Regions from separate parts of the Limnohabitans sp. INBF003 genome, predicted to be linked through region 1. Evidence: predicted binding sites of a transcription regulator. Region 1 holds the regulator's gene; the other holds the start of a gene.
What was found. Region 1 encodes sigma-54, which starts transcription at its own class of promoters, with help from an activator protein. Its sites were predicted from a motif close to TGGCANGNAANCTGCTTT; they were not measured.
Positions count from the first base shown of each region.

Region 2: ACZ5VE_RS09435 (CmpA/NrtA family ABC transporter substrate-binding protein) is a predicted target of sigma-54. The motif match lies at 2,115-2,132, and genes of this name have one in related genera.

Region 1 is NZ_AP029222.1:186,326-191,486, forward strand. Features, by position in the region: gene ACZ5VE_RS00895 (THUMP domain-containing class I SAM-dependent RNA methyltransferase) at 1-1,132, opposite strand, end outside; gene ACZ5VE_RS00900 (RNA polymerase factor sigma-54) at 1,143-2,684, opposite strand; gene lptB (LPS export ABC transporter ATP-binding protein) at 2,725-3,483, opposite strand; gene lptA (lipopolysaccharide transport periplasmic protein LptA) at 3,480-4,112, opposite strand; gene ACZ5VE_RS00915 (thiol:disulfide interchange protein DsbA/DsbL) at 4,256-4,930, opposite strand; gene ACZ5VE_RS00920 (SPOR domain-containing protein) at 4,959-5,161, opposite strand, start outside.
Region 2 is NZ_AP029222.1:2,085,488-2,090,648, forward strand. Features, by position in the region: gene tsaD (tRNA (adenosine(37)-N6)-threonylcarbamoyltransferase complex transferase subunit TsaD) at 1-579, opposite strand, end outside; gene ACZ5VE_RS09425 (substrate-binding domain-containing protein) at 668-1,357, shown strand; gene ACZ5VE_RS09430 (ANTAR domain-containing response regulator) at 1,396-2,022, shown strand; gene ACZ5VE_RS09435 (CmpA/NrtA family ABC transporter substrate-binding protein) at 2,291-3,550, shown strand; gene ntrB (nitrate ABC transporter permease) at 3,562-4,470, shown strand; gene ACZ5VE_RS09445 (ABC transporter ATP-binding protein) at 4,467-5,161, shown strand, end outside.

The sequences.
Region 1 (5,161 bases):
TCCAGGCGCTCCAGCCGCTGTAGTTCTTCTTCCAGTGGCTGGCCAGTTGGGCAAAGAAGTCGCCGCCGTCGTCGGTCTGGGCGGTTTCGCGGTGGTGGCTTTGGTCGGCGGCACGGGAACTTGCACGGGCATCCGAAAGGGCACCAGGTTGGAAGTTGTCACGCCCGCGCCCGGCCACACCCGCTGCGGCGATCCGCTCGCCATAAGGTGGGTTGAGCAGCATGATGCCGGGTGTTTCGCAAGGCGGCATGCGTTGCAACGCGTCGCCACCCCGGAACTCGATCACGCCCGACACCCCTGCGCGCTCGGCATTGCGCTCGGCAAAGTCAACCATGCGGAAGGCCACGTCGCTGCCAAAGATGGGCGCGGTGGGTTCGTGCTCCAGATCGCGGGCTTCTTCGATCAGGCCTTGCCACACGTGGTTCTGGAAGGGCAATAGCTTTTCAAAACCAAAGCGCCGCTGCAAACCGGGGGCAATGCCGCAGGCGATTTGAGCCGCTTCGATCGGGATGGTGCCGCTGCCGCAGCAGGGGTCATACAAAGGCACGGTGGCGTCCCAGCCACTGGCCGCGATCATGGCGGCGGCCAGGGTTTCCTTCAAAGGCGCGTCGCCCTTGTCGGTGCGCCAGCCGCGCTTGAACAGCGGCTCACCCGAGGTGTCGATGTAGAGCGTGAGGGTTTCGGGCGTGACGTGGGCATAAATGCGCACATCGGGCCAGGTGGTGTCCACGCTGGGGCGCTCGCCGCGTTTGGCGCGAAAACGGTCGGCCACCGCGTCTTTTATTTTGAGGGCCGCAAAGTTCAGGCTGGTCAGCGGGCTGTGTTGCGCCGTGATGTCGATTTTGAAGGTTTGTTTGGGTGTGAACCAGATTTCCCAGGCCACTTCGCTGGCGGCGTTGTACAGGTCGTTTTCGTTGCGGTAGTCGGTCACCGACAGCTGCACCAGCACGCGCTGGGTCAGGCGGCTGTGCAGGTTGATGCGCATGGCGTCGCGCCAGGAGGCGCGGGCCATCACGCCGCCGCGTCCGGTCATCAGGTCATGGCCGGTCAGCCCCGTGATGGCGTGGACCTCGTCGGCCAAAAAGCCCTCGACGCCAGCGGCGCAAGGCATGAACAGGTTCAATGAATTCACTCGAATACTCTCAAAGGGTTTTGCGCAGGTTCGCAGGCGCGATCTTCAGGGCTTCGCGGTATTTGGCCACCGTGCGCCGGGCGCAGTCGATGCCTTGCTCTTTCAGCATTTCGGAAATCTGGTTGTCAGACAGGGGTTTGGCCGGTTTTTCGGCCGCCACAAACTGCTTGATCAGCGCGCGCACGGCGGTGCTCGATGCCGCGCTGCCGCTGTCGGTGCCCAGGCCCGAGCCAAAGAAATACTTCAGCTCAAACGTGCCTTGCGGCGTGGACATGTATTTGGCCGTGGTCACACGGCTGATGGTGGACTCGTGCATGCCCAACTCGTCAGCGATTTCGCGCAGCACCAGCGGGCGCATGGCCAGCTCGCCGTGCGTCAAAAAGTTCTTTTGCCGCTCGACGATGGCGGTGGACACACGCAGGATCGTGTCAAAGCGCTGCTGGATGTTCTTGATGAACCAGCGGGCTTCTTGCAGGCGTTGTTGCAAGCCCGCGTGTGACGAGCCTTTGCTGCCACGCAGCGCGTTGGCATAGATGTCGTGCACGCGCAGCTTGGGCATCACGTCGGGGTTGAGCTGGATGCGGAATTTGGGCGTGGCCGTCTTGCTGGTGTTCACCACCAGCACGTCGGGAATGACGATGTTTTGTTCGGCCTGCGCAAACGGGCGGCCGGGTTTGGGCTCCAGCCGGGCAATGAACGGGATGGCGGCTTTGACCATGGCTTCGCTCAGGCCGCAGGCCACGGCCAGGCGCTTGAAGTCGCGTTTGGCCAGCATTTCCAGCGGCTGGGCACACACGGCCAGTGCGGCCTGGGTGACTTCGTCGTCGGGTGCGTCTTTGAGCAAGGCCTTGATCTGGATGCGCATGCACTCGGCCAAGTCGCGGGCACCCACGCCCACCGGTTCGAGCGATTGCAGCAAACCCAGCGCCACGGTGAAGCGGTGCACCAGTTCGTCCAGTTGTTCGTAGTCCTCGCTGCCTGCCAGACTGGCGGCCAGCTCGGGCAGGGTGTCGGTCAGGTAGCCATCGTCGTTGAGCGACTCGATCAGAAAGCGCAGGGCCGCGCGGTCAATCTCGGACAGGCGCAGCGACAAGGCCTGGCGGTGCAAAAAGTCGGTGAGCGAGCCGCTGCTGCGGGCCAGGTCGATGGCGTCGGCGGTTTCTTCGCCGTTGTTCTGGCGTGGTCCGGCGTCGCCGCCCCATTCGCTGTCGTCGGGGCGCATGTCCACGCTGCCGTCGCCGTCCCAGCTTTCGGCCACATCGGTCACGGCTTCGTCACGGGTTTCGCTGGCGCTGTCATCGCTGCTGCTGGCCGTGCTGGCTGTTTCACTGACGCGGTCGCCCAGACTCACTCGGGTGTCGGTCTGGTCCAGGCCAAAAGCCTCCATGGGGGCTTCTTCTTCGCTGCGCTCCAAAAACGGGTTGTCGTCCAGCATCTGGTCGACCTCTTGTGACAACTCCAGCGTGGACAGTTGCAGCAGGCGGATCGATTGTTGCAACTGGGGCGTCAGCGCCAGGTGCTGGGACATGCGAAGCGACAGACCGGGTTTCATGGCTGTGCTTTCAGGTAGTGTGCGGACGGTATGCGGTTCATCACATTCGGAAGTGTTCGCCCAGGTACACCCGGCGCACCTCGGTGTTGGACACGATCTCTTCGGGGGTGCCAGCCGCCAGCACGCGGCCTTCGCTGATGATGTAGGCGTGGTCGCAAATGCCCAAGGTCTCGCGCACGTTGTGGTCGGTGATGAGCACACCAATGCCACGTTGCTTGAGGAAGGCAATGATGCGCTGGATTTCGATGACGGCGATCGGGTCGATGCCGGCAAAGGGTTCGTCCAGCAAGATGAAGCGCGGGTCGGTGGCCAAGGCGCGTGCAATCTCGACCCGGCGTCGTTCGCCGCCAGACAAGGCCACGGCGGGCGAGTCGCGCAGATGGTCCACCCGCAGGTCGGCCAGCAGTTCACTCAGGCGTTTTTCAATGTCGGCCTGCGGCAGTGCCTGGCCTTGTGCATCGGTTTGCAGCTCCAGAATGGCACGCACGTTGTCGGCCACGCTCAACTTGCGAAAGATGGAGGCTTCTTGCGGCAGATAAGACAAACCCATGCGTGAGCGCTTGTGGATGGGCATGCGCGTCACGTCTTCGCCGTCGATCAGTATCTGGCCGCCATCACCGCGGACCAAGCCCACGATCATGTAAAACGAGGTGGTTTTGCCAGCGCCGTTGGGGCCCAGCAGACCGACCACTTCGCCCTTGCCTACCTGCACGGAGACATCGTGCACCACCTTGCGGCTGCCATAGGCCTTTTTCAGGTGGTGTGCTTCCAGTCGACTGGTCACCAGTGGCTCGCTCATGGTTTTTGACTTTCGCCTGCACTCGGGCTGGTCCGCAGTGCGGGGGCTGCCGAAGTCGGTGCCGTTGTGGGGGGCGACGGCGTGACCGTTTTCCGGGGGGTCAGCACAGCGCGCACACGTTGGTCGCGCGGGTCTGTGGCTTTGGCACCTTTGGGGGGGGCATCAACGGTCATCACTTCGGTGGTGTTGTTGAAGACGATTTTTTCGCCATTGATTTGGTCGGCCAATTCCGTGCCGCGCAAAATCCGGACCTCTGCCCGCTGGATCAGTGTCACCACATCGGCCTGGCTGTCGTAAATGGCCATTTCGCCTTCGCCTTCGGTGAACTCGTCGACCCCTTCGCGTTTCTGGCGAAAGAACACCCGTTCTTTGGGCGCCGCCCAGACGTGAGCCACTTGTTGGCCTTGTTTGTCTTGTTGCACTTCCATGCGCGCACCGCGCAGCACCATGGTGCCCTTGAAAGCGACCACGTTGCCGATGAAATGGGTGAGCAGCTTGTTTTCGTCGTGGCGCATCGCATCCGCCTCAATGAGCATGGGCTTGTCTCGGTCGGCTTTTTCGGCCCAGGCAGGCGTGCAAAACAAGCTCAGCGCTGCGGCGAGGAGGCTGATGGTTCGGAGAATTGTCATTGGGGGCATGAATCTTGCTGATGACGAATTTTGATTGTAGAGGCAAGAGCGAGCAGATCGCTCTTGCTGCGTGTGCCAAGGCATAAAAAAAGCCCGCTCAGGTGACTCACCCGCGGGCTTGGGTTGGGCCTGCTGGCGCAGGCTCAGTTTTTCTTCTTGGCTGCTTTGGCGGTGCTTTGGGCAGGGCGCGACTGGGCGATCAGGGCTTCTGCCACTTTCAGCGCTTGCTCCATGCTGCCAGCCAGTGTGCCGTCCACGTAATAGCGGCCGGCCACCCCCAAGGAGGGCACGCCTTCGACTTTGAAGTCGTTTTGCAATTGGACCGCACGCTTGAGTTTGCTGGCCAGGCCAAACGATTTGTAGATCTCGTTGAACTTGACTTTGTCCAAGGGCTGCTTGTCTGCCCAGGCCAGCACGCTGGCATCGGTGTTGAGTGGCAGCTTTTCAATATGGACCGCAGCAAACACCTTGGCATGCAGGGTGTCGAGCAAATTCATGGCTTCGAGCGTGAAAAACAGGCGCTGCTGCGGCGCAAAGTCGTCGCGGAAAGACACTGGGATGCGGCGCACCACCACATCCTTGGGCGCATTTTTGACCCATTGGGCAAAGGTGGGCTCAAACGCATTGCAGTGGGGGCAGCTGTACCAAAAGAACTCGATGACTTCGACTTTGCCTGTGCCCGCTTCGGTGGCCACAGGACGGTCCAGCGTCAAGAAGTCTTTGCCGGACTTGAACACAACAGCTTGGGCCCAGGCGGCAGAGGTGCTGAGCCACGCGGAGGCAGTCACCAAGGCGGTAGAGAAGAAACGGCGTTTCATGGGGTGCTCCAGATCATGAAGGGTGGGTTCAGCGCTGAACACGCACCAAGGTGTTTTCAATGCCGCTGCCCTCCAGGCGGGTGCGAATCTTTTCAGCGGCGGCTTTGTCTGCAAAGGGGCCCAAGCGTACACGGAAGATGGTGCGGCCGGCTTGATCTCGCTCAGAGACCTTGGCATCCAGGCCCATCATGGCCAGCTTGGCTTTTTGGGCATCGGCGTCGTTGCTGGTCC
Region 2 (5,161 bases), 1.5 Mb from region 1:
CTGCTCGGCCAGACGCGACAGGCCCGGGCCACCGGGATACGGCAAGCCCATGAGCTTGGCCGACTTGTCAAAGGCTTCGCCTGCGGCGTCGTCAATGGTTTCGCCCAGCAACTCGTAGCGGCCCACGCCGTCCACCCGCATCAATTGCGTGTGACCGCCCGACACCAGCAAGGCAATGAACGGAAACTCGGGCGGATCGGCGCTCAAAAACGGTGAGAGCAAATGCCCTTCGAGGTGGTGCACACCCAGCACCGGCTTGCCAAGCGCCGCCGCCAGCGCACAGGCCACGCCCGAGCCCACCAGCAAGGCCCCGGCCAGGCCCGGCCCCCGGGTGTAGGCCACCACATCGACATCGGCCAAAGCGGTCCCGGCCTCGGCCAAAACCTGGCGCGTGAGCGGCAGCACCCGGCGGATGTGGTCGCGGCTGGCCAGCTCGGGCACCACACCGCCATAGGCCTGGTGCATTTCAATCTGGCTGTAGAGCGCATGCGACAACAGGCGCGGCAGTGCATCGCCGTTGGTTTCCACCAGGGCCACACCGGTCTCGTCGCAAGAAGATTCGATACCCAAAATTCGCATAACAGGTAGTTTAAGCGGGGCATGGGTGATGGCATGAGGCTTGGCCATAATCCTTTGCAGGAACGCCCTACCATTTCAAAGCCCACTCATGACCACACTCCGACTGATTTCCTCCATGGCCACCAAGCCGCTGCTGGCCGATCTGGTGGCGCTTTACCAAGCGCAGACCCCTGGCGTTCACATTCAGGTCGAGTCGGTCGGCGGCGTCGATGCCGCCAAACGCGTGCAGGCGGGCGAAGCCTTTGACGGCGTGGTGCTGGCGAGCGACGCCATCGACAAATTGGTCGCCAGCGACCATTTGCTGGCGGGCAGCCGCGCCGATCTGGTGCGCTCGGGCGTGGCGGTGGCTGTGCCTGCGGGGCAGCCCGTGCCCGACATCTCGACCGAAGCCGCGCTCAAAGCCGCCATCCTGGCCGCGCCCACGCTGGGCTATTCGACCGGCCCGAGCGGCGTGCAACTGGCCAAGAAGTTCGAGGCCTGGGGCATCGCCGAAACCATCGCGCCGCGCATCGTGCAGGCCAAGCCGGGCGTGCCCGTGGGCTCGCTAGTGGCCCTGGGGGAAGTGGCGCTGGGCTTTCAGCAACTGAGCGAAATGCTGGGCGTGCAGGGCATCACCATCGTGGGCGGCTTGCCACCCGAGGTGGAGATCATCACCACCTTCTCCGGCTCGGTGGCCGCAACCTGCCTCCAACAGGACGCCATGCGTGCGCTGCTGGCCTTCTGGCAGTCCCCTGCGTGCGATGCGCTCAAGCGCCAGCACGGCATGGCTCCGGCCTGAATTAGGTACTTCGGCGCGGTTCTTGCATGACACAAGTCATGCAGGAAGCCTTGAGAATCGTTGTTATCATTTCAGACCCCACCTTAGTGGCCGAGGGGGATGAACAGGCGCAGGCCATTGAAGAGCGCTCGCGCCTCTTGCGCATTGGCCTGCTGGAAGCGGGCTACAACCTGGTGGCCACCCTGCCCGCCGATGTGTTTTTGACCGAGCGCCTGGCACAGTTGCAGGTCGACATGGTGATCGTGGACGCCGAGAGCGATGCCCGCGATGCGCTGGAGCATGTGGTCATGGCCACGCGCGATGCGCGCCACCCCATCGTGATGTTCACCAACGACAGCGACACCCGCCCCATGAACGAGGCCGTGGCCGCAGGCGTGACGGCCTACATCGTGGCCGGGCTGGCGCCTGAACGCATCCACCCGATCCTGACAGTGGCGATGGCCCGCTTCAAGCACGAACAAGCTTTGCTGGCCGAGCTGGACAACACCCGGAGCGAATTGCAGGATCGCAAGCTGATCGACCGGGCCAAAGGCCTGCTGATGCAGCGCCAGGACTTGAGCGAGCCAGAGGCCTATGCCCGTCTGCGCAAAGCCGCCATGAACAAGGGCGTGAAACTGGCCGACATCGCGCAGCAGATGATCGAGATGGCCGAGTTGCTGGGCTGACAACACGGCACCAGCCAAGTGCCATCGCACCACAAAGGTGCAAATCCAGGCACCAAACCCGAGTAATTCACGACACGTCCCCAGGAAAACCCTGGCACGCGGCTTGCAATACACGTACCAAGACCAACGAAGATCAAACGTGAGATCACCCAAAGGCGGGTGAACCCACACCGGACAAAGGCGTCCCCATGCGTTCGCGCCTTGCACTGCAGGCGCGGATGACATGAGGATGCCTTTTTTGTTTTTTCATCCCGCAAGGAGCATCGCCATGACCGACCTTCTCAAAAACAGTCTGACCCGCCGCAACGTGTTGCAAGCCGCCGCCGTGGGTGCTGCCGGCATTTCGCCCGCGCTGCGTTCCATGGTCTATGCCGCAGGCTCGGACGCCCCCGAGAAAAAGGAAGTCAAGATCGGCTTCATCCCGCTGACCGATTGCGCGAGCGTCGTCATGGCCTCTGTGCTGGGCCTGGATGTTAAGCACGGCGTGAAGTTCGTGCTGAGCAAGGAAGCGAGCTGGGCCGGTGTGCGCGACAAGCTGGTCAACGGCGAGTTGGACTTTGCCCATGTGCTCTACGGCCTGGTCTATGGCGTGCACCTGGGGCTGTCAGGTCCCAAAAAAGACATGGCAGTGTTGATGACGCTCAACCACAACGGTCAGGCGATCACCCTGTCCAAAAAGCTGGCCGAAAAAATGCCGTCAAATTCTGGCGCCGTCGATGGCGCAGGTCTGGCCAAACTCATGGCCAGCGACAAGCGCGAATACACCTTTGCGCAGACTTTCCCCACCGGCACCCACGCCATGTGGCTGTACTACTGGTTAGCGACCTACGGCATCAACCCGATGAAAGATGCCAAAGTCATCACCGTGCCGCCACCGCAAATGGTCGCCAACATGCGTGTGGGCAATATGGATGGGTTCTGCGTGGGCGAGCCCTGGAACCACCGCGCCATCATGGACGGCATCGGGGTGACAGCCGCTACCACCCAGGACATCTGGAAAGACCATCCTGAAAAAGTACTGGGCACCACGGCCGAGTTCACCAAGAAGTACCCCAACACCGCCCGCGCCGTGACGGCCGCCATCATCGAAGCCGGTCAGTGGATCGACGCCAGCTTGCAAAACAAACTCAAGATGGCCGAGACCGTGGCCGACAAATCGTATGTGAACACGGGTGTGGATGCGATCAACCAGCGCATCCTGGGCCGTTACCAAAATGGCATGGGCAAGACCTGGGACGACCCCAACCACATGAAGTTCTACAACGACGGTACGGTGAACTTCCCCTACCTGTCGGACGGCATGTGGTTCATGACGCAGCACAAACGTTGGGGCTTGCTCAAGGACCACCCTGACTACCTGGGCGTGGCCAAGCAAATCAACCAGATCGCGCTCTACAAAGATGCGGCCACCTCCGTCAAGGCCCCTGTACCCAAGAGCGAGATGCGCAGCCACAAAGGCATCGACGGTGTGGTCTGGGATGGCAAAGACCCCAAGAAATACGCCGACGGTTTCAAAGTCAAGGCGTGAAGGAGAACACCATGGTCAGCGCCGTTTTCCATTCACCCACCGGGGGCAAAACGGCCCCTGTGAAGCTTGTGCCGCCAACCCCTGCAGAAGTCGCTGCTGCCACAGCTGCTGCCGCCGCGCAAATGCAACGCGCCCGCCAGTGGCACAACTTTTGGATGGCGGTCTTGCCGCCGCTCATGGGCCTGGGGCTGTTGATCGGTCTGTGGGCGCTGGTGTCCATCACCACCAAGGGCAGCATCCCCAGCCCCTACGACACCGGCCTGCAGGCCATCGACATCTTCAGCGATCCGTTCTACCGCAAAGGCCCCAATGACCAAGGCGTGGGCTGGAACGTGCTGATGTCGCTCGAACGCGTGGCCGTGGGCTTTGGCCTGGCGGCGCTCGTCGGCATCCCGGCAGGCTTTGTGATCGGGCGCTTCACCTTCCTGTCGCGCATGTTCAACCCGCTCATCAGCCTGCTACGCCCGGTCTCGCCACTGGCGTGGTTACCGATCGGTTTGCTGGTATTCAAAGGGGCCAACCCGGCCGCCATCTGGACGATTTTCATCTGCTCCATCTGGCCCATGGTCATCAACACCGCCGTGGGTGTGCAGCGCGTGCCGCAGGACTACCTGAACGTGGCCCGCGTGCTCAACCTGTCGGAATGGAAGATTGCCACCACCATCCTCTTCCCCGCAGTGCTGCCTTACATGCTGACCGGTGTGCGCCTGGCCGTGGGCACCGCGTGGCTGGTGATCGTGGCGGCCGAAATGCTGACCGGCGGCGTGGGCATTGGTTTCTGGGTCTGGGACGAGTGGAACAACCTCAACGTCAAGAACATCATCATCGCGATTTTTGTGATCGGCGGCGTGGGTCTGATCCTCGAATACGCCCTGATCCGCATCGCCACCGCCTTCACCTTTGAGGATGTCAAATCATGAGCAACGACCACAAGTACATCCAGATTCAAAGCGTCGAGCAGACCTTCAAAACCAACAAGGGTTTGTTCCCGGCGCTGCGTGACATCCACCTGGACATCGCCAAGGGCGAGTTCGTGGCCCTGATCGGCCACTCCGGTTGCGGCAAGTCCACCTTGCTCAACCTGATCGCCGGGCTGACCACACCCACTGCTGGCGTGCTGCTGTGCGCCAACCGCGAGATCGCAGGCCCCGGCCCCGAGCGTGCGGTGGTGTTCCAGAACCATTCGTTGCTGCCCTGGCTCACCTGCTTTGACAACGTGCACCTGGGCATCGAGCGCGTGTTTGGGGCCACCGAAACCAAAGCCCAACTGCGCGCCCGCACCGACGCGGCGCTGGCCATGGTGGGCCTGAGCCACGCCGCGCAAAAGCGCCCCGGCGAAATCTCGGGCGGCATGAAGCAGCGCGTGGGCATTGCCCGCGCCCTGGCCATGGTGCCCAAGGTGCTTTTGATGGACGAGCCCTTTGGTGCGCTGGACGCCCTCACCCGCGCCAAGCTGCAAGACGAGCTGCTGGAGATCGTGGCCCGCACCCAAAGCACCGTGGTCATGGTCACGCACGACGTGGACGAGGCCGTGCTGCTGTCCGACAAGATCGTGATGATGACCAACGGTCCTGCCGCCACGATTGGCGAGGTGCTGAGCGTGGACCTGCC